Regions from separate parts of the Cohnella sp. GCM10020058 genome, predicted to be linked through region 2. Evidence: riboswitches for the same ligand, from Rfam matches in the RefSeq annotation. Region 2 holds a riboswitch; the other holds the start of a gene.
The links. Region 2 has a riboswitch for glycine ahead of gcvT (glycine cleavage system aminomethyltransferase GcvT). Riboswitches for the same ligand answer to the same signal wherever they lie in the genome.
Positions count from the first base shown of each region.

Region 1: it holds a riboswitch for glycine, as region 2 does, so the genes downstream of both, gcvH (glycine cleavage system protein GcvH) here and gcvT (glycine cleavage system aminomethyltransferase GcvT) in region 2, are expected to answer to the same signal.

Region 1 is NZ_JBHUJV010000008.1:194,613-205,457, reverse strand. It holds gene ACFSR7_RS13395 (gluconate 2-dehydrogenase subunit 3 family protein) at 1-596, opposite strand, end outside; gene ACFSR7_RS13390 (hypothetical protein) at 723-1,469, shown strand; gene gcvH (glycine cleavage system protein GcvH) at 2,078-2,470, opposite strand; glycine riboswitch at 2,564-2,644, opposite strand; glycine riboswitch at 2,648-2,758, opposite strand; gene ACFSR7_RS13380 (response regulator) at 2,941-4,143, opposite strand; gene ACFSR7_RS13375 (cache domain-containing sensor histidine kinase) at 4,140-5,957, opposite strand; gene ACFSR7_RS13370 (carbohydrate ABC transporter permease) at 5,967-6,848, opposite strand; gene ACFSR7_RS13365 (carbohydrate ABC transporter permease) at 6,890-7,783, opposite strand; gene ACFSR7_RS13360 (extracellular solute-binding protein) at 7,878-9,275, opposite strand; gene ACFSR7_RS13355 (AraC family transcriptional regulator) at 9,717-10,595, opposite strand; gene ACFSR7_RS13350 (hypothetical protein) at 10,708-10,845, opposite strand, start outside.
Region 2 is NZ_JBHUJV010000013.1:46,428-57,272, reverse strand. It holds gene ACFSR7_RS21755 (sensor histidine kinase) at 1-609, shown strand, start outside; gene ACFSR7_RS21750 (response regulator transcription factor) at 606-1,241, shown strand; gene ACFSR7_RS21745 (polyprenyl synthetase family protein) at 1,255-2,181, shown strand; gene ACFSR7_RS21740 (FusB/FusC family EF-G-binding protein) at 2,373-3,023, shown strand; gene ACFSR7_RS21735 (deoxyribonuclease IV) at 3,520-4,410, opposite strand; gene gcvPB (aminomethyl-transferring glycine dehydrogenase subunit GcvPB) at 4,579-6,069, opposite strand; gene gcvPA (aminomethyl-transferring glycine dehydrogenase subunit GcvPA) at 6,066-7,424, opposite strand; gene gcvT (glycine cleavage system aminomethyltransferase GcvT) at 7,434-8,543, opposite strand; glycine riboswitch at 8,678-8,773, opposite strand; glycine riboswitch at 8,777-8,881, opposite strand; gene ACFSR7_RS21715 (threonine aldolase family protein) at 8,993-10,099, shown strand; gene ACFSR7_RS21710 (erythromycin esterase family protein) at 10,157-10,845, shown strand, end outside.

The DNA.
Region 1 (10,845 bases), on a different contig from region 2:
ATTTTGAAAAAACCGCTCGCCGAGATCGTCGTCAGCTTCGCTTCGTCGGACTCGAACGCCTTCAGCACCTCGTCCTGCTGCTCGGCCGCGAGCTCCGTAAAGCCCTTCGTAAATTTCGTCTGGCTGTAATTTTCCAATTCCCGCAGTCCGATCTCGAACATTTCCCGCCGCTTCAAGCGGCCCTGATAACCCTGCACTTTCTCCCCCGCGTAAAAGGGAGGCGACATGTATTCCCTGGAATTGAATCCCCACTCGCCCGCCAGCTGGTGGTCGATAAAAAACGGGACCCCGAGCGCCAGCGCGCCTGGACCGGCGTCGTCCGCGGGAAAAATCCGCTCCGTAGCCGCCGATACGATGCCGAGCTGCTCCTGCGTAAAGAACATGGGCGCGCGATTGTAGCTTTTGATGTCCGTCGCCGTGCCCTCGCCCGTTTCGGGAGCGGTCTCCGTTTTCTTAGACGGCCGGATCAGGCTACCGAGCGCCCCGCCCACGATAACGCCGCCGACCGCATAGCCGGCCTGGACGAGAAATTTCCGCCGGGAAGGCTGCTCGACCTTGTCGTGACCGGAGCCGCCCTTTTGATTCGGGTCAGCCATCCTTTCACCTCCATTGTTCGTTCCGGATTTTTCCCCCTTAGTTTTTTCCAAAATTAAGTCCTTATGCATTCCTTGCGGCTGGCTATGCTAACTTCAAACCAATCCAATATAAGGTGGAGATTCGCCATGGCAAACGCAATCGCAACTAAGCGCCGGATGCTCGCGATCGCTTGCGCCGCAAGCGTGCTGACGCTGGCCGCCTGCCAGAGCCACAGCTTGCGCGAGCAGTCGGTCAAGCAAGCGGCAGACGCGCAGCGCATCGTAGACGACCGGCTGAAGATGCACTCCGTGCAGCGTCCGCAGATTGCAGGGCAGCATGATCCGGCGGTTATCCCGAGCGTCGACCGGGAGAAGACGCGGACGACCAACCAATACGGCGCATCGGGACAAGGCATGGGCAGCGGCGTGCTGAGCCGGATCGGCAGCTCGGGGCTGCGCGGCCGGGGCACTTCCTCCGATCTTGAGGCCGAACTGGCCGGCGCCGGGCTGGCCGGCATTCGCGTGCTCGTCGCGAACGACGCCGTATTCCTCGCGGCCAAGGACCGGGGGCCGTCCGCTTCCGCCGCGGATCCCCTGCAGCGCAAGCTGCTGAGCGGCACCGGAGGCCTGTCCGGCAAAGGTCCGGAGCCCGGCCCGCACGGCGGCGTCGGCATCCGCTCCGTCGACACGGACAAGACGGATACGCTGGCCGCGGCCGAGCAATGGCTTAAAGATCGCGGCTACGGCGAGCGCATCGTCACCGTTGCCGGCCCGGAGGCCGTCGCGCTAATCGACCGCTTGCGGTCGCAGGGCGCGGACGGGACGTCCGGGAGCCACGATCAGGAGATCGCGCAGTTGATGAGGCTGGCTGGCGCGGCGAAGGATGGGAGGTAGTTCGGAGATATTCGAACGCAGATATATGAAAAAGCCGCCAGGAAGGATCGCCTGGCGGTTCTTTGGCGGTAGCAAATACAATCAGCGGATTAACCCCAACCGCCTGAATGCATTAAAGACTGCGCCACATTCTAGAGTGACGCCGGCAGCGATGCGCGATCGGACGATGCCTCTCCGTGAGCGCGATTCGCCTGCCGGAGGGGAACAGATAAATGCCTGCAAATTTACATCCTTTTCCTGTATGACAGACTTTGAACAATAAAAAGATGCGAATATGCAGGCTTTGATCTCTTCCCTTCGTGATTTTCGGGTTTCGCAGCTAAATAGATGCTGATTTGCAGGCATTTCCGCTTCCATTCGTCAAATCGGCTGAAAGCCTGCACGGATGCAGGCATTTATTTACCGTACCGCCGCTTTCTTGGGTTTCTCCCTCTAGGTTTTACTTTTACTTTTACTTTTACTTTTACTTTTACTTTTACTTTACTTGCCAACTCCTCGCCTCTAACCCTGCTACTGGTTTACAGAAGGCGATATTTTATCTCCGCATCATAAAGCTGGCTGTCCCGAGCTTACGGCTTCAGTCATTGATCTTCCGCGTAAAAGCCAAACTACTTGCTCGCGAGGAATGTCTCGTATTTCCCGGCATCCATCAGGCCCTTGACCGCCTCCGCAGGATCGCCATCCACCTCGACCTCGACGATCCAGCCTTCTCCGTAGGGGTCCGCATTAACCTTCTCCGGCGCAGTCAGCAGATCCTCGTTCACGCGCACGACTTTGCCGTCCACGGGGCTGAAAAGATCCGACACCGTCTTGACCGATTCGATCGTCCCCATCGGCTGGTTTGCCGCGAGTTCGTCTCCTACGCCGGGCAGCTCGACAAAGACGATGTCCCCGAGCAAGCTCTGCGCGTAATCAGTGATGCCGACACGTATGACGCTCGCCGTCGCCTCCGCCCACTCATGCTCCTCGGTGTAGCCCAATCCCGCCTTGATCTCGCTCATCTTCGTCATCCTCTCGTGTGTGGTCGCACCGCTGCCTGCCGCAATAAGCGCCGAACGGCAAAAAAGGACAGAGCAACGGCATGCTGCCGTATGCTCTGTCCCGGGTACCTGAGAGATTAGACGAGGCGTTCGCTCCGCCCTTACCCCTTTGGTGGCTGTTCGCTCTCTCCAGAGGCGCGTCGGATGGCGGTACTTTTACCTGAAAGTTTGGTCCTGCCGGCGGGCTTGCCGCGGACTTGCCCCTTCGGTGCCGCGCCTGTCGGCGCAGTCTCTCCCTGCCATCTTCATCCGCAATATTCGTTTGACACGGATAGCTTAATTCACGCAGGGAATAGATGTCAATCTATTTGAAGCAACCGGCGTCACGAGACGCATTCCCGCGGATTCGGCGTCTAAAATTAAAAACGTTCCTGACGCCGATAGCAGCGATCTGCCTTCGAGTCCGGAACCTATGTTTAGGCATGCTCCCGCTACTCGAACTCTCCTTCTCCGACATCTGCCGCCGCGCCGCCCCTGACTTCCTGCCGGTACTCCGACGGCGTGCTGCCCGCTTTCTTGCGGAACACCTGCGAGAAGTGACGTACGTCCGGATAGCCGACCCGCTCGGCGATATCGCCGATCTTCAGCTCGGAGCCGCCAAGCAGCTCCATCGCGCGCGCGATCCGCAGGTTGGTAACGTACTCCTTGAAGCCCGTCCCCGCCTTCTGTTTGAACAGCTGGCTGAAGTAGACCGGGTTTAGGTAAACGATGGACGCCACTTTCTCCAGTCCGATCTCCTCGCCGAAATGCGTATGGATGTACTGTACCGCGACCTCGATCGCCTTTTCCCCGCCGCTCGCGTAGTGATCGTACACCTGCGCGGACGATGCGCTGCGCATGCGCCGCACCTCGCCGGGCACGGCCGCCAGATCGTCGATCCGCCCCGAATGCAGCACCTGGAAGGGCGTTTTCAAGTAACGCTTCAGATGAGTGCGGAGCTTGTCGACGAGCAGGCCGAGCCCAGCTTCCTCCCGCAGCGTCACGAGTCCAAGCAGACTATGCGCGTCGATGCTCGCGACGAAGCCTTTGCCCGCGGAGTCCATCAGCTCGGTCAGCACATTTTCCACGATGAAATGCTCCAACTTTGTGTCCGCGTCGCTATCCAGACGGACCATGAGCAAATTGAAGTACGGGTGGCTCTCGGTAAACGGCGCGATATCGATGCCGCCCAGATCGAGCCCGGACGCCCAACGCGCGAATACGCCTTCCCGGAGGAACCGCAGATTGCGCTTCATCAGGTCTGCTTCCTTGTTGCGCTCGCTCTCCTCCGCGATCTCGCGCGCGAGCTCGTCGATCAGTCCGACGAGCGACTCCTTGCCGATCGGCTTCAGCATATAATCCCTGGCGCCGAGCCGCACGGCCTCCTGCGCGTATGCGAATTCGGAATGCGCCGAGATGACGACCCACTTCACATGCGGCTGCTTGCGCCGGGAGAACGCCATCAGCTCGAGCCCCGTCATGCCCGGCATCAGCACGTCGGTCAGCACCAAGTCGACATGCTTTGTCCGCAGCGCTTCAACGGCTTCCTCCGGATTCCCGGCGAGCAGAACGCGATGCTCGGGGAACCCGCGGGAGATCGTCCGCTCGATGCCGCTGCGGATGACTTCTTCATCGTCGACGACGAGAATATTCATCGGGAATCCCCCTCTTCTGCGGGTTTCGGAAACGAAACCGTAATCTTCGTGCCGCGCTCGCGTTCGCTCTCGATCCGAAGTCCGAACCCGTCCCCGTACATCAGTGCAATGCGGCGATGCACGTTCGCAAGACCGATGCCCCGGCGTCCGGCGGGATCCTCCTGCCGGCCCGGCGACACGGCTGCCTCCTCCAGCGATCGCCGAATGCGGAGCAGCGTCTCCTCGTCCATGCCGACGCCGTTGTCCTCGACGACGATGACGAGCGCGTCCTCCGTCTCCTCCGAGCGGATCCGGAGCGAGCCTTCTCGGCTCAGCGGCTCAAGCCCGTACTTTACGGCGTTCTCCACGATCGGCTGCAGGATCATCTTCGGCACCTGAGCGCCGAGCCAGCGCTCTTCCACCTCGATCTCGGTATTCACGCGCCCGCCTAGCCTCGTCTCAATGATGGTCAGATAATGGCGCAGCTGCTCGAGCTCGAGGCGGAGCGGCGCACGCGAAGCTTCCTCCCAGTCGCTGCTATACCGGAAGATCCGGGATAGTGCCAGGATCAGGCGCCCCAGCCGATCGTTCTCCCGCTCGTCGAGCATCCAGTAGATCATGTCGAGCGTGTTAAACAAAAAGTGCGGGTTGACCTGGGATTGCAGCGCCTGCAGCTGAGCGTTTTTCTCGCTGATCGACAACAGCTTCTCCCGCTCGATCAAGTTGTCCATCTGATAGACCATTCGGTTAAACGAGCCGACGAGCACGTTAAGCTCCTGATAGGAATGGACACGGACCCGCCCCTGAAAGTTCCCTAGCTCAACCTGCTTCATCTGCTGGATCAGCCGCTTGAACGGCGAGGAGAACGAGCGCGACACGAGCGTCGCGAGCGCCGTCGCCGCGACGACGAGCAGGATGACGACCGTGAGCAGGAACCGCTGCGTCTGCTTCAGCTCCAGCTTCAGGTCGCGCTTCGGCGTCACCCCGATGACCGTCCAGTCCGCCGTGCCGATCCGGGCCGCCGTCAGCAGTGCGTCCTTGCGGTCGCGCACGGCGACCTCGCCTTTCTTCAGCGTGCCCGGCCAATCCGCGGGCAATGCCTCCGCCCCCTCCTCGCCGGAACCATCCACCTCCGGCCTCGTCCGGACGATGACGTTCCCGGCCGAATCGCGAATGACGACGCTGCTGCCCGGACCGATGCTGGCGTTGGAGAGCGCCGAGAGGATCGGGTCCTCCTCGGTCTCGATCAGCACGTAGCCGACCGACTTCATCGTGCTGAGCTCGAACAGCTGGCGGCCGAACGCGAACACCGGGCTGTCGATGCCGCCGCTCATCGGGGCCTGCGGGTATACGCCCAGCCAGCGCATATCCCCCTTGGACTTTTGCAGCTCGGCATACCAGTCGGTCGACTTGTAATCCCGCGTCGAAGATCCGATCGAGCGGTCGAAGCTGTATACCTTGCCCTGGCTTGAGATGACATGGATCCCGACGATATCGCTCCGCGAATAGAAGATGGCGCCCAGGATATCGGTGATCTGGCGTTCCCGGTTGACCGAGCTGACCTCCGGAGAGCCCGCGGGCGTCTTCTGCTGCAGCAGCTGCATCAGCTCGTTGTTGCTGTTGAGCGATTTGGTGACGCTGTCATAACCTTTGAGCATGAGCTCGAACAGGCCGACCGTTTGCGATATGTTTTTTTTCGCGATCACGCCGACCTTGTCCCTGATCTGCTCGGTCGCCCGCTGATAGTAGACGAGACTGACGATTAGCAGAAGCCCGAGCATGCTGAACAAGAAGATCAGGAACAGTCGGCCGTGGATGGATTGGAATCGTCTCATTCCCTCATCTTATCCCTTAACCGCGCCCGCTACCATGCCTTTCGTTATTTTCTCGGCCAGCAGGAAGTAGACGAGAATGACGGGCAGCGCCCCCAGCACGAGAAACGCGCCGATCGCCCCGTAGTTGACCGAATACTGGCTGACGAAGCTGTACACGCCGAACGGCAGCGTCTTCAGCGCTTCTTTGGAGATGAACGTGGCGGCGAGAATATACTCGTTCCACACGTTGATGAACGTCAGGATGCATACGGTCATGATCGGCGGCACCGATACGGGCAGAATGATGCTGCGGAAAATACGCAGTACGTTCGCCCCGTCCATGATAGCCGACTCCTCGATCTCGTGTGGAATCGTGCGCAGAAAGCCGCTCATGATGAAGACGGCGATCGGAATCTGGAACGCGATATAGGGCAGGATCATCGCCCAGCGCGTGTTCAGGACGTGGATGTTTTTGAAAATCAGCATGAGCGGCAGCAGCGTGCTTTGCAGCGGAATCATCAGGCCCATCAGGAAGATCAGCATGACGACGTTGCCGTATTTCCAGCGGAAACGCGTGATCGCGAACGCCGCCAGCGACGCGAGCAGGATGACGCATGCCATCGTAATGGAAGTCACGATTACGCTATTCAGCAGGTAGTGCCAATAGCGGCCGCCCGCGAGCGCGTTTGAGTAGTTGCTCCATTGTAAGGAAGCCGGCAGGGCGAAGAAGCTGCCCGACAGAATCTCTTCGTTGGTCTTGACCGAATAGATGAGCAGCCACAGCAGCGGGTAGAGTTGCGTGACGAGCAGGACGCCGAAAAAGCCGAACACAATCGTCTTTTTCACGGAAAACCCGCGCTTGCGGGTCTGAACGGCGGGCTCCCGGACGGCGATGCTGGCGGATGGGCTCATGGGGTTGCGCCCCCTTTCCTATTTTCGCGGCATTGTCGGCATTAGTTGTAGCGCTTCTCAATGCGATTGAAGAGCAGGTTGATGATGACCGTTGCAGCCAGGCACACGACGACGAGGAAGCAGGCGATGGCGCTGCCGTAGCCGTACTTTTGCGACAGAATCGAGATGTTGTACATGTGGCTCGCCAGCACGTCCGTCGCATGCGCCGGTCCGCCGGCCGTCGTGACCATGATGAGGTCGAACGACTGCAGCGAGCCGATGAACGAGAGCACGACGGAGATTTTAAAGATCGGCACGATCATCGGCAGCGTAATATATCGGTCGGCCTTGAAGCCCTCGGCCCCGTCGATCTTGGCGGCTTCGTAGATATCGGCCGGAATGTTCTGTATCCCGGTGAACTGAATGAGAATGTGGTACCCCAGATACTGCCACAGCCCAATCACGATAATGGCGTAAATCGCCACCTTCGGCTCCGACAGCCAGGCGTGCGTCCAGGAACCGAGTCCCAGCTTGATGAGAATCTGATTGATCATGCCGCCCTGCGAAGCAGGATTGTAGATGGTTTTCCACAGCTGGCCGATGACGGCGACGGACAAAATGACGGGCATAAAATAGCTCGATACGAGAAAATTAGGCCTGCGGACGAAGCGGCTGATCAGGATGGCGACGAACAGCGCGAGCGGCAACTGCACCAGCATGGAGAAGCCGGCCAGCATGAACGTCCGCCTGACGGACGGCCAGAACACCGAATCGTTCGTGAACATGCGGTGGAAGTTGTCGAGACCGACGTGCTTGGCGACGCCGATGCCGTTCCAGTTGAGGGTGGCGTTGTAGAAGGACACGATAATCGGCGCGAATACGAGGCCGACGTATAGCAGCAGACAGGGCAGCACGAACGCCGCGATCGTCCAGCGGGATACCTTCAGTACATTCAAGGCTGACGCCTCCTTCAGCGGCTGTGGCGATAAGGATACGGAGGGCGGCGCGCCGAGTCTGGCGTCCCCCTCCGTACCGTACGTTCAAGGCCGATTATTCTTTGTTGTCTTCGTAAGCCTGCTGGTGCTCCTTGGCGACCGCCGCGGCATCCTTTTTCGCAACGAACAGGTTTTGAATGCTGGACAGATGGGCTTGGGACGTGGCCGGGTTCATCGTGTTGTCGAAGGAGATGTCTCCGCCCTGGACGTCCTTGAACATCGCGAGCACTTCCATCGCCATGTCGGAGTAGCCGGCCGCCTTGTAGTCGCCGTCCACCTTTTGCGCGACGCCGACGGCGCCCTTGACCGCGAACGCTTCCTTCGGATAGTTCAGCATGAAGTAGTTCAGGAAGTCGAGCGTCTCCGGCAGGTGCTTGCTGTTCTTGGATACCGCGAACGCGCTGCCCGGGGCCAGCATGAACTGGTTCGGATCGCCCTTGCCGCCGACCGTCGGGAACTTGAACACGCCTACGTTGCCGTCTTTGTTCGCGTCGGACACCTCGATGCCGCCGGTCGCCCAGCTGCCCATGAAGTACATGGCGGCTTTGCCCGTCTTGAACAGGTTCTCGCCGGCGTTGTAATCGAAGCTCGTCGCGCCTTCCTGGAAGGCGCCCGCTTGCACGAGCTGCTCGAACGCGTCGACCGCGCCCGTGAATGCCGGATCTTCGAACGTCTTCTTGCCGTCGACGATGTCTTGCAGGAAGCCAGGGCCGCCGTTCGTGCGAAGCAGCACGTTCATGAACAGGAACGAACCGGTCCAGGTGTCCTTCTCGCCGATCGCCATCGGCTGGATGCCTTTTTCCTTCAGCTTCTTCACGTCGGCGACGAGATCTTCGAACGTCGTCGGCGGCGCGTCGATGCCGGCTTGCTTGAACAGCGCCTTATTATAGTAGAGCAGCGCGATGTTGTTGCCGTCGGGCAGCGCGTAAAGGTTGCCGTCAAAGGTGTAATAGTCCAGGATGCCGGATTGGAACGTGTCCTTCAGGCCGTTTTGCTCGACCATCTCGTTGAGCGGCGCGAACAGGCCGGCGTCGACGTAAGGCTTCATCTGCGCGGACGGGTTGACGATCGTGATGTCCGGCACTTCGTTGGAAGCGGCTTGCGTCTTCAGCTTCTGCTTCTGCTGGTCGGTGTTCAGCGAGTCGAGCTCGATATGGACGTTCGGATGGTCGGTCTCGTACTGCTTCACGATCTTGTGCAGCATGTTGTACTTCGGATCGGTCGGGTCCGGATAAATGTTCTGGAAGGTAATCGTTACTTTTTCGCCGCTGGCGGCGCTGGAGGAGGCAGGCGCGCTGGCCGAGGCCGAGGCGGACGTGGAGGCCGAAGCCGATGGGGAGGCCGCCGCGTCGCCGCCGTTGTTGCCGTTATTAGAAGAACCGCAGGCTGCCAGGCTGACGGCGAGGAAGCCCGCCATCGCGGTGCCAGCCACTTTTTTGCCGGTCGTAATCATGTTCAAATCCCCCTTGACTTGGTATAGCCTCATTATGCTCGGAGGTGTAATCGCATACAATGCGTATACTTAGGAGTCCATGTTTGTTTTCTTAATATGGCTTGAAAATGATTTGCGAAACATCGGACTACGCGCACCGCTGCAGCCGCAATTTTTGCGCTTGCTGTCGGTCGCTGTTTATGTAACGTTGCCCTTCTCGCTTTGCAGCAGACCCGCCCCACATTTCGCCGCGATAACCGCGCTTTCGTCGCTTACAGACGGCCGCCGTCTTTGTAGCGTTGCTTTTCTTGCTTGCAGCACCTACTTTTCGCCCGCTCGCCGCTGTAGCGTTGCTTTCATCGCTTGCAGCAACCTGCCCCGCGGCACCGCACGCAACCTCCGCGCAGCACAAAAAGTCTCCCGCCCCGCTACCCGTGGTTCGGGAGACTCCTTTGCGCATAACTATAACCGTCTTCGCACCGGAATCCAGATCTCGCTCCGATAGTCCGGCTTGCTCGTGTCCTGGCCCTCGTTCCACAGCAGCTCGGGGCCCGGCGCCAGCTCGTAGCTCGAGGACGGAAACCATTCGGCGTAGATGCGGCTCCAGACGGACTGCAGCGCGGACGGAAACGCGCCGACCGCCTCGAATACGGCCCATTCCGAAGCGGCGACCTCCAGCGCGGTCAGGTGCGCCGGACATGCCTGCGCCGTCGCAGCGCCGATGTACTGGTCGACCTCGCCGCCGTCCTTCCTGCCCTCCGAAAAGTTCGCCGAAGCGCTGATCAACCCCGCCGGCTCGACATCGGACAGCGCCTTCAGCTCCGCGATCAAATCCGGCGTCAGACGGCTCCAAAGCTCGGCGATGTGCGGGTTAACGCCCTCGTAAATCAGGGGCACCCGCTTCATCATGCCGACGATGCGAAACGCTTCCTTTTCCACCAAACGATACTTCATCTCGTCGCCTCCCTCGATCGTCAGTCGGAAGGTCATGCGCGGATAAGCCTTGAGCGGCCGGCCGAGCCGGCGCGCCTCGGAGGGCGCCAGACCGTGCATCGCCTGAAAGGCGCGGGCGAACGAATCCGCCGTGCCATAGCCGTACTTCACGGCGATATCGATGATCCTGGCCTCGCTGCCGATCAGTTCAAAGGCCGCCAAAGTCAGGCGTCTGCGCCTCACGTACTCCGTCAGCGTCACGCCCGCGAGCGATGCGAACATGCGCCGAAAATGATGCTCGCCGCAGCAAGCCCGCCGCGCAGCTTCCCCGATATCAGGTGCCGCTTCGTCCGCGAGATGCGCCTCCAGATACGCCAGCCCGTCGTTTAACCGGTCAAGTCCGTTCATGCGGCACGACCTCCCTTCGCCTTCAAGCTTAGCAAGACCGGCGCGGTGAGGTCCGACAATTCCGGTGCAGATTCGGACGGATGGCGACGCGATGTGGTCCGGCAACTACCTTTTATACCTTCGCAATCTTGGCCGGATTGTTGATTTTGTAAGGAATCGGGTGCTTCGCCAGCTTCTTGGCGACGACCTTCGCCTCGAAAGTAAGCTTGTCTCCCACCTCGAGCTCAAGCTTCTTCAGCGTGGCGCTATG
Region 2 (10,845 bases):
GATCTGCACGATACGACCATGCAAGATCTGTTCTTTTTAAAAAGAAAGCTGGCTGCCTTGCTCGATAATTACTCAGACGATTGGCAGGAATCGGAGCAGGCTAAGGGCTTGCTGGATTATATTGATATTATCAATATGAATTTGCGTCAGAGCTGCTTCGAACTGCATCCGTACTTACTGCAGGAGCTTGGATTGGTTCGGACGATCGACAAGCTCATCGATCTTGAACAGTCAACCTTGCCATTTGAAGTTGAGTTCAGATATGGAGGGATCGACCTGATCGAATCCTGCAACATGGAGATGAAGCGTCATCTTTTCCGAGTGTTCCAGGAGCTCATTAATAATGCGAAAAAACACTCAAATGCAACAAAAGTGTATTTTAATCTGAGCGCTTCTAACGGCAAGCTGGTGATTCAGTACCGTGACAATGGACTTGGCTTCTTATCCGGACAGGATCTCGTCCGTGAGATCGGGGGCTCGCATATCGGCCTGGAGCAATTAAAGAGCAGAATTTTATCGATGCGGGGCGTATTCGAGATTAAATCTGGTCAAGGCAACGGCATGTCGTTCAGCGCCGTAATCCCGCTTAAAGAAGGAATGACTGCATGAAACGAAAATATAAAACGATCGTCGTGGACGACCATCCGTTGATGGCGCAGGCTACGCTCCAGTTGGTCAGTCAGATGGACAGAATCGAGACGGCCGGGTTTGCAAGGAGCGGCGAGGACGCGATTCAATTGGCTGCCTCTGTCAGTCCCGACCTGGTGCTGCTGGATTATCAGCTGCCCGATCTGAGCGGCACGCAGGTCGCAGAGCAGCTAAAAGCGGCGCATCCGAACCTTAAAATCATCATTTTCACCGGCGTGGACGTGTCGGACTTGCTGCCTTTTCTGCTTTCCAATCTCATCAGCGGCATCATCTCCAAAGGGGTCACGGAGTCGACAATGAAGCATATCGTCGCCTGCGTGCTTGACAATCATATCGTGCTGCCGCAGAGCATGCTGCCGCAGCTAAAGAGCATATCCGGCAAGGACAATGTCGATCAATTGTTGTCTGAGGAAGAGGTGCTGCTCATGACGCTGATCATCAAAGGCGATACGTACGAGAAGATTGCGGAGCAAATGTACATCAGCAAGCGGTCGGTAGACAACTATCTTCGTCGCATCTACGAGAAACTGGGCGTCCAGACGCGGGCGCAAGCGATCGAGAGATTCGTGCAAAGTTCGCAATACCAGAGCTGAGAGGAAGACGGGCATGGACGAGAGCATACTTTCTGAACTTCACAAAATGGTGGACGAATACGCGCGGGACGCGACGCTGAATGCGACGCTGCGGTCCTTTATCGCCGAGAAAGCGGCGGAGAAGACGTCCTGGGCAGAAATGACCCGCTGCACGCATCGGATGCTTGGCGGACGATCGCCTGATCTGGATCGACACGCGGCGTTGACGGAGATAATCATCCTGCTGCTGGACATCGTGGACGACCTGCAAGACCGGGATAGTTCGGGCAGGCCCTGGATGACATGCGAGCCGGCTGTTACGCTCAACGCGGTGCTGGCGATGTTCGCGGCGATTCTCGGTAACTGCGACAGGCCGGGAATCGGATCGACGGTCGGTAATCTGCTGGCAAGGTCGATTCAGGGGCAGCAAGCGGACATCACTGATAAGGTGCAAACGGAGGAAGATTATTTTCATATGGTCTCGGACAAGTCAGGCGCCCTGATGCAGCTGGCCGTCTATATGGGATATGCGTTTGTCGACGGAATCGATTCGGATGTGCAGGAGACGCTCAACCAGCTGGCTGTATGCGGGGGCATCGTATCCCAGATCGAGAATGATGCAAGAGACGTGCTGAGGCTCGACTTCAAGAACGATCTTTTGCACAAAAAGCGTACGCTGCCCATCCTGTTCATGCTCGAAGACAGCCACGCAGAATTCCCGGCGCTGGACGAATATTACGCGGGGGCGCTGACTCGCGAGCAGTTCATCGACAGACAGCACGAATTCGTGCAGTACGCGCGGGATTCGGGCTGCATCGAATATTGCAAGGTCGTGCAGGCGCTCTACAAAGACAAAGCAAACGAGCTGTACGAGCTGCTGCCTCCGATGCAGGAGCCGTGGGCGGCGAAGTTCAGAGAAATATTTGTTCCGGACTATGAGGTTCGGTATAATGCAAGTTGAGAGGGGGGCGTTAGTTGATGGCAAATCACTTTGCCGGAATGCGCTTAACTCATGCAAAGCCTGCGAATAGGGCGATACTTTGCATGGGGCCGGACTTTCAGCATTAACCGATCGCCCGTACCAGCGTTATCGTTTCTAATCATGGGCTTTGCACCTAATTAGCGCACTATACTAATTAAGGGGCTGAAAGCATGCAACCATTCATTAGAAACCACCAATATAACCTGATTAAAAAACAAGTCGGTCTGCTGCAGCATGCCTGCGCGACCGTCGCGGATCCGAAGATCGTCGAATCGGTCCGTTCCAATATGCAGTTCAAGCTCGCGGAGGCGTTCCCCGATGCGAACGAAGCGGCGCTTGAGATTGTTCAACGCGGATCCGAGCTCGGTACCGCGCCGGAGTTCCAGCTGTATCTGGCTTCTCTGGAGAGTCACCGCATCGCGTTCGAACCCGGGACGGAGCAGCAACTGAAAAAGCTGTATCCGAAGATCAAGAAGCTGAAGCTTCCGGATCTGGCCGCGCTGGATAGGAAAGCGATCAGCTATCTGGGCTGGTCGGACATCGCTGCGAACAAGCTTTTTATCGTGTACCCGCTGGATGGCCGGCTCGTCGGCATAGAGGGAAGGTTCACGCCGACGAATAAAAAAGGGACCTGCTTCGTGTGCAACCGGCAGACGGAGGTTGGCCTGTTCACGGCGCTTACCAAGTCCAGGCCTGCGAACGCATCGCCGGACTACTACAAGGCGATCGGCAATTATATGTGCGCAGACAGCGAGGTCTGCAATCATAACATTACGGATCCGGCGCCGCTCGAGCAATTTTTGAGCAACGTGGTGAAGTAGAGGTATCGTAAGGCGAAGTTTAGTAAGGTGAAGTTTAGTAAGGTTAGTAAGTCAGTCAGCTGAATGAAAAACGGTGAAGCACACGTGGCTTCACCGTTTTTTTAACATTCTGGCACGGACGGCGGGCGGCGTTTCAAAGACAGGCAAGCGCGCATTTGGTGCGCCGGCGCTTTTTCGGATGCTTGGTGAGTCGAAAAACCTGCATTGGTACATGTATTTTCTGCCGAATGGCGCCACTTGATGAAATTCCTGCAAATGTGCAGGTAAATTCAAAGCAAAAGCCTTAAATCAGGAGGATGGAGGAAATTACCTGCACATTCGCAGGTATTCTGTACTTAAGGAGCGACATAGGCGTAAAAAGATGTAAATTTGCAGGCATTGTGGTGAAAGGACGAACATGAGCGATCGGCCAATCCATTAGGTTGAATGTCGGATAAGCCATCGATAAAAAATCGATAAGCGCACCTCGCGAATCGAGTTTTAGAGTTCCGCACGTTTAGGACACTGCAGACGTCTTCACGACAGGTGCGTCGACTTCGCCGCGCAGCAGCGAGATCTCATGCTTGTAGGGCGGGTTGACGTACTTCTTTGCCCCGATCGACGGCGTCTCGAGCAGCATGGGGAGGCCTTGCAGCTGGGGATGACGCACGACATAGCGGAGGGCATCCAGCCCGATGAAGCCGTGTCCGATATTTTCGTGCCTGTCCTTGCGGGAGCCTCGCTCGTGCTTGGAATCGTTGATGTGCAGCACCTTCAGCCGATCCAGCCCGACAATTCGGTGGAACGCGTCCAAGACGCCGTCAAAATCGGCAGCGACGTCGTACCCGGCATCATGGATATGGCAGGTGTCGAGACAGACGGACAAGCGCTCATTGTGCGTGACGCCTTCAATGATTCGTGCCAGCTCCTCGAAGCTTCTGCCGCACTCGGTACCTTTGCCCGCCATCGTCTCCAGCGACACCTGAACGTCTCGCCGTTCGGACAGCACTTCGTTAAGTCCTTCGACGATACGCGCGATACCCGCTTCCGCGCCTGCGCCGACATGCGAACCGGGATGCAGGACGAGCTGGCGGCTGCCGAGCGCTTCGGTTCGCGCCAATTCTTCGTGTAGCAGCTCGACGCCGAATTCGAACGTTCGTGGCGAGGTCGTGTTGGCCAGGTTGATGATAAACGGCGCGTGAACAACGATGTTCGAGATGCCGTGCTCGCGCATATGAGCGGTTCCCCGTTCGATATTAAGCGCTTCGATCGGTTTGCGGCGGGAGTTGTGAGGCGCGCCGGTGTATATCAAAAACGTATTTGCGCCATAAGATGCCGCTTCCTCGCTGGCTTGCAGCAGCATGCGGGGACCGGACATCGATACGTGCGAGCCGATGAATAAAGACATGACCGCGATCCGCCTTCCCCTGGGTATATGGCCCACTGAAATTTATATCATATAGAACATCATCATAAATCGCATGACATCCCGGGTCCATTGCCAAATAAAACAAACGAAATGAAGCGCGCAGCCGCTCTGAGAAAAGAGGGCTACGCGCTATAGGCAACAGGTGGCTTAGCTGCAAGTGCAATTAAGCACCGGCTTGCGGGCGGCGGTCGTCTCGTCGAGACGCCGTACGACGGTTCCGTAGGGAGCGTTCAGAACGAGCTCCGGATTCGTACGGGCTTCCTCGGCAATCCGGATCATCGTATCGATGAAGCCGTCGAGCGTCTCCTTGCTCTCGGTTTCGGTCGGCTCGATCATGATGCACTCCTCGACGTTAAGCGGGAAATAGATGGTCGGCGGATGGTAGCCGAAGTCGAGCAGGCGCTTGGCGACGTCGAGCGTGCGTACGCCGTATGCTTTGAGGCGGCGTCCCGACATGACGAATTCGTGCTTGCATACGCCCGGGTACGGAATCTCGTAATGGGGCGCGAGGCGAGCCATCATGTAGTTGGCGTTAAGCACGGCGCACTCGGAGACGCGGCGCAAGCCTTCCGGTCCGTAGGTCCGAATGTACGTATACGCGCGGACGAGGATGCCGAAGTTGCCGTAATACGCCTTGACGCGTCCGATCGACGCCGGGATATCGTAGTCAAAGTAGTACGTGCCGTCTTCGCGGCGGGAGACGATCGGCTTGGGCAGGAACGGGATTAACCGACTCTTCACGCCAACGGGACCCGCGCCAGGTCCGCCGCCCCCGTGCGGCGTGCTCATCGTCTTGTGCAGGTTCAGGTGCACCACGTCGAAGCCCATGTCGCCCGGACGCGTAATGCCCATGATCGCGTTAGCGTTCGCCCCGTCGTAATACAGCAAGCCGCCCGCTTCGTGGACGATCCCGGCGATCTCGACGATCTGCTCTTCGAATAAGCCGAGCGTGCTGGGATTGGTCAGCATGAGCGCTGCGGTGTCGCTGCCGACAGACGCGCGCAGCGCCTCCAGATCGACCATGCCGCGCGCGTCGGACTTGATCGTGACCGTCTCGAACCCGGCGACCGTTGCGCTCGCAGGGTTCGTGCCGTGCGAGGAATCGGGAACGATGACCTTCGTGCGGTGCTCGCCGCGGCTCTCGTGATAGGCGCGGATCATCATGAGGCCGGTCCATTCCCCGTGGGCGCCTGCCGCCGGCTGCAGCGTCACCTGATCCATGCCGGTGAGGGCGGCGAGGTCGTTTTGCAGCGTGTACAGCAGCTCCAGCGCGCCCTGAATGCTCTCCTCCGGCTGGTAGGGGTGGATCTTCGCGAAGCCGGCGAGGCGGGCCGTGTCTTCGTTGATTTTCGGGTTGTACTTCATCGTGCAAGAGCCGAGCGGGTAAAAGCCGTTGTCGACGCCGAAGTTGCGGCGGGACAGCTCCGTGTAATGGCGGACGACGTCGACTTCGTAAACTTCGGGCAATGCGGCCGCCGTCTCGCGCAGCATGGCGGCCGGAATAAGCTCGGAGGCCGGAAGCTCAGGCACGTCGCACGGCGGCAGCGAGTAAGCGACGCGGCCAGGCTTGCTCAGCTCAAAGATCAATGCTTTTTCCTTCGGCCCTCCAGCAGCTCCTGCATTCTCCGATGCGTTCATACGGCCACCTCCCCCAATTTGCCCACGAAGCTGTCGATTTCTTGACGCGTGCGTTTCTCGGTAACGGCGATCAGCATGTGGCCTGCCAGCTCCGGATATGCGATGCCCAGGTCATAGCCGCCGAGGAAGCCGGCTTTGAGCAGCTTTATATTCGTTTCTTGAACCGAGACCCCTCCCGGGAGCTTTACGACGAATTCGTTAAAGAACGGGGCGCCGAACGGAAGCTTAAAGCCGCTTCGATTCAGCTCGCCGGCTGCATAATGCGCCTTTTGCAAATTTAAATTCGCCGCGTCCTGCAGTCCTTGCTTGCCCATCGTCGAGAGATAGATGGAAGCGCACAGGGCGAGCAGCGCCTGGTTGGAGCATATGTTGGACGTTGCCTTCTCGCGGCGGATATGCTGCTCTCGGGCTTGCAGCGTCAGTACGAAGCCGCGCTTGCCGTCGATGTCGGTCGTCTGGCCTACGATGCGTCCAGGCATCCGGCGCATGAGCGGCTCGGCGACGGCGAAGAAGCCGCAGGTCGGTCCGCCGAGCGATTGCGAGATGCCGAGCGGCTGCGCGTCGCCGACGCAGATGTCCGCGCCGAGCTTGCCCGGCGTCTCGAGCAGGCCGAGCGCCATGGGATTGGCGCTGACGACAAACAGTCCCTTGACGCCGTGAATGATCGGCTCGATGGCGGCCAGGTCCTCGACGGCGCCGAAGAAGTTCGGCGATTGCACGAGTACGGCGGCCGTGTCGGCGGTGACGGCTTCGCGCAGCGCGTCCAGGTCGGTGACGCCGTCCGCGCAGCCGACCTCCGCGATGTCCAGATTGAGCCCGCGAGCCATCGTGCGGAGCGCTTCGCGCGCTTCCGGATGCACGGCGCGGGAGACGACCAGCTGCTTGCGCCTGGTGGCGCCGGCGGAGAGGGCGCCAGCCTCGGACAGCGCGGTGACGCCGTCATACATGCTCGCGTTGGCGACCTTCATGCCGGTCAGCTCGCAAATGTACGATTGAAATTCGAAGATGGCCTGCAGCTCGCCTTGGCTGATTTCCGGCTGATAGGGGGTATAGGCGGTATAAAATTCGGAGCGGGAGATCATGTGATTAATGACGACGGGGAGATGATGGTCGTAAATGCCGGCGCCGAGGAAGCTCTTGTATCGATCGGTATCGGCGTTGCGCCCGGCCAGATCCTTCAAATGCGCCAGCAGCGAGAACTCGTCGAGCGCGCCGGACATCGGCATCGTGCCGAGATAACGAATGGCCTCCGGAATGTCGCGGAAGAGCGCTTCGAGGGACGGGACGCCGATCGTCTCCAGCATGTCGGCCTGGTCCTGCTCGGTCATCGGGATGTATCGATGGAGATTAGGCATGGCGGTTCATCACTCCTTGGGCAGTCTTTTGTAAAAAGGGGTGCGGATCACTTCGGCTTTCAGCCGTTTGCCGCGAATCTCGACTTCGACCTCGGTGCCGATCGCGGCGAATGCTGCGTCGACCAGGGCAAGTCCCAGGCTGCGCTTCAGCGTCGGCGATTGCGTTCCCGATGTCACCTCGCCGATCCGCTTATCGCCGGAGAAGACGGAGTAGTGAGAGCGAGGGATGCCTCTGTCGATCATCTCGATGCCGACCAGCTTGCGGGGCAAGCCTTCATCCTTTTGTCTGACCAGCGCGTCCTTACCGATAAAGTCGTCTTTGTCCAGCTTGACGAAGAAGCCGACGCCGGCTTCGAGCGGCGTGATCGCTTCCGACAGCTCTTGCCCGTAGAGCGGGAGCCGCGCTTCCAAGCGAAGCGTATCGCGGGCGCCGAGTCCGGCAGGAACGAGTCCAAGCGGTTCCCCGGCAGCCATCAACACATGCCAGACGTCGCCTGCACGCTCGGCCGACACATAAATTTCAAACCCGTCCTCGCCGGTGTATCCCGTCCGGGAGATCAGAACGCCGACACCAGCCAGCAGCGTACCCTGCTTGAAGTTGAAGCCGGGGAGCGCCAGAACGTCCGGTTCCGCGCCGGCTGCCTGGAGAATCTCCGTAGCGCGAGGCCCCTGAAGCGCGAGCAGCGCGTAGTCGTCCGAAGCGTTCTCAAGCGACACGTCCCCGCACAGATGCGAGCGCATCCATTCGTAATCCTTGTCGATGTTGGCGGCGTTCACGACGGCCATGTAACGGTCCGCCGCGAGCCGGTAGACGAGCAAATCGTCCACGACGCCCCCGTCGGGGAAGCACATGAGCGTGTAATGCGCCTGGCCGTCCGTTAGTTTCGACACGTCGTTGGTCGTCACGCGTTGGAGGAAGTTCTCAGCGCCCCTGCCCGTGATGATGAATTCTCCCATATGGGACACATCGAACAGGCCGGCGTGCAAGCGTACCGCGTCATGCTCCTTTTGAATGCCGGAGAACTGCACGGGAAGATCCCAGCCGCCAAAATCGATGCAGCGGACGCCGGGATGACCGGCATAAATCGGGTAGAGAGGGGTTCTTTTCAATTCGGTCATCGTGGTTTTTCGCCTCCTCGATTGAAGCCATGATTAATATTTTAAAAGCCTCGGTCGGTATTGCCGGACGCAAAAAAGGACAGCCGCAAAAAGAAAGCGCGCCCCCAGCCGAAGCTGCCTGCGTCCTCTTTTCGCTCTGTCCTTTGTACCTGAGAGTTACCTTAGGTCCGAATCGGAACCAAGTTTCCCCGTGGGTGATCCCGCTGGATGCTGCGGAATGCTCTCCAGAGTCGCGTCCGGCAAAGGTCCTTTTGCCTGAGAGATTCTCCTCTTGCGAGGGTTACTCCTTCGGCGCCGCCTCCAAGTTCACGATGGGCGATCTCTCCCGTTGCCTTCATCCGCATTATGCTTTTGTCGTTACAGTCTATTCATACATGAGTCTGGGAGGAAGTGTCAACGTTAATTTGCATGGTATACTGGGGAAATCGAAAATCAGGGAGGGTCTCGACATGAGCGACAGCATGACTTTGGCGGATGCATTCAAAAACAGCAAGCATCCGGTCGTCGAACACGGCAAGCGGAACGTCCAGGTGTTATTGGACGCATTCGAAGGAATGGACGGGAACGCGAGCAGCGATATGTACGGAAAAGGGGAAATCATCGAGCGGTTTCAGGCGAAAATGGCCGCTTATCTGGGCAAGCCGGAGGCCGTCTTCTTTCCGAGCGGGACGATGGCGCAGCAGATTGCACTGCGGATTCACTGCGACGAGACGGGGAATCGAAAGGTTGCCTATCATCCGCTCAGTCATCTGGAGCTTTACGAGGAGGACGGCCTGAAGGAGCTGCACCGGATCGAAACCGTGCTGCTGGCCGATCAAGAGCGGCTTATCCGGCCGGAGGACGTCCGGTTGATCGGCGACGATGTCGCATGCCTGCTGCTTGAGCTGCCTCAGCGGGAGATCGGTGGTCAACTGCCTCCCTATGCGGATCTTGAGGAAATTTCCGCTTACTGCCGCAGCCGCGGCATAAGGCTGCATCTGGACGGCGCGCGCCTGTTCGAGATTTTGCCGCATTACGGGAAATCCGCTGCCGAGATCTGCGCGTTGTTCGACAGCGTTTACGTGTCGTTTTACAAAGGCCTGGGCGGCGTTGCCGGAGCGATATTGGCGGGAAATGCAGCGCTCACAGAGCGTTCGAAGATCTGGAAGCGGCGGCATGGCGGCGATCTGATCAGCCTGTATCCATACATAATCAGTTCGGATTATTACTTTGACCTGCGAATCGGCAAAATGGCACAGTATTATGAAGAAGCGAAGGCGCTGGCGGCAATGTACAACGATTGCGGGGATGCGATCCGAACGGTCCCGGCGGAGCCGGTGTCCAATATGTTCCACGTCCATGCGAATGTGCCGAAGGAAGCATTGGAATCGATCTTGGTCGGCGTATGCGAGGCGACGGGCGTCGGCTTGTCCGCTTGGGTCAAAGCGCTGGAGGAAGGAAGCAGCGCTTATGAGGTCAGCATCGGCGACCGTTATGCCGCGGTTCCGGAAGACCGGTTGCGCGAAGCGTTCGCCTTCCTCAGAGAAAAGCTGTCGGAGAACGGGTATCGGGCTTGAAGATCGCGCGCATCCTAACGCAGAGATGTCGTTCGTCTTAAAGCGAAGGAGACCGATATGCGCAAAAATGATCTCGAAGCGCTTCAAGCGCTGGAGCGCCATGCGACGCCATTTCTCGGGGCAGCCTACGCGGAAGCGCTCGTGGAGCGTGCCGGCGAAGCCAAATTCGTGCTGATCGGCGAGGCTTCGCACGGCACGTCCGAGTTTTACGCCGAGCGGGCGGAACTGTCCAAGCGGCTTATCGTCGAGAAAGGCTTTAAGTTCATTGCAGTCGAGGGCGATTGGCCTTCTTGTTATGTGCTGAACCGTTATGTGAAAGGCGACGAGGCAGCCGGCACGATCGCTGCGGAAGCCCTGCGCGACTTTGCGCGGTGGCCGACCTGGATGTGGGCCAACCGCGAGGTCGCGGCGTTCGCAGACTGGCTTCGCGTCTACAACGACGGCAAGGCCGAAGAGGACAAGGTCGGCTTCTACGGCATCGATCTGTACAGCTTGTGGGCGTCGATGGACGAGATCCTGCAGTACCTCGGGCAAAAGGACGATGCAGACCTGGAGTCGGCCAAGCGCGCCTTCGAATGCTTCGAACCGCACGGGCGGGAGGAGCATCGATACGGGATCGCGGCCAACTTTTATGGCGAGGGCTGCGAAGCGGAGGTCGTCGCGCTGCTGCGCAAGCTGCAGGACAAATGGCAGGCCGCGCGTCCGGGTGACCGCGAGGATGCGTTTGCCGCCGAGCTGAATGCGCT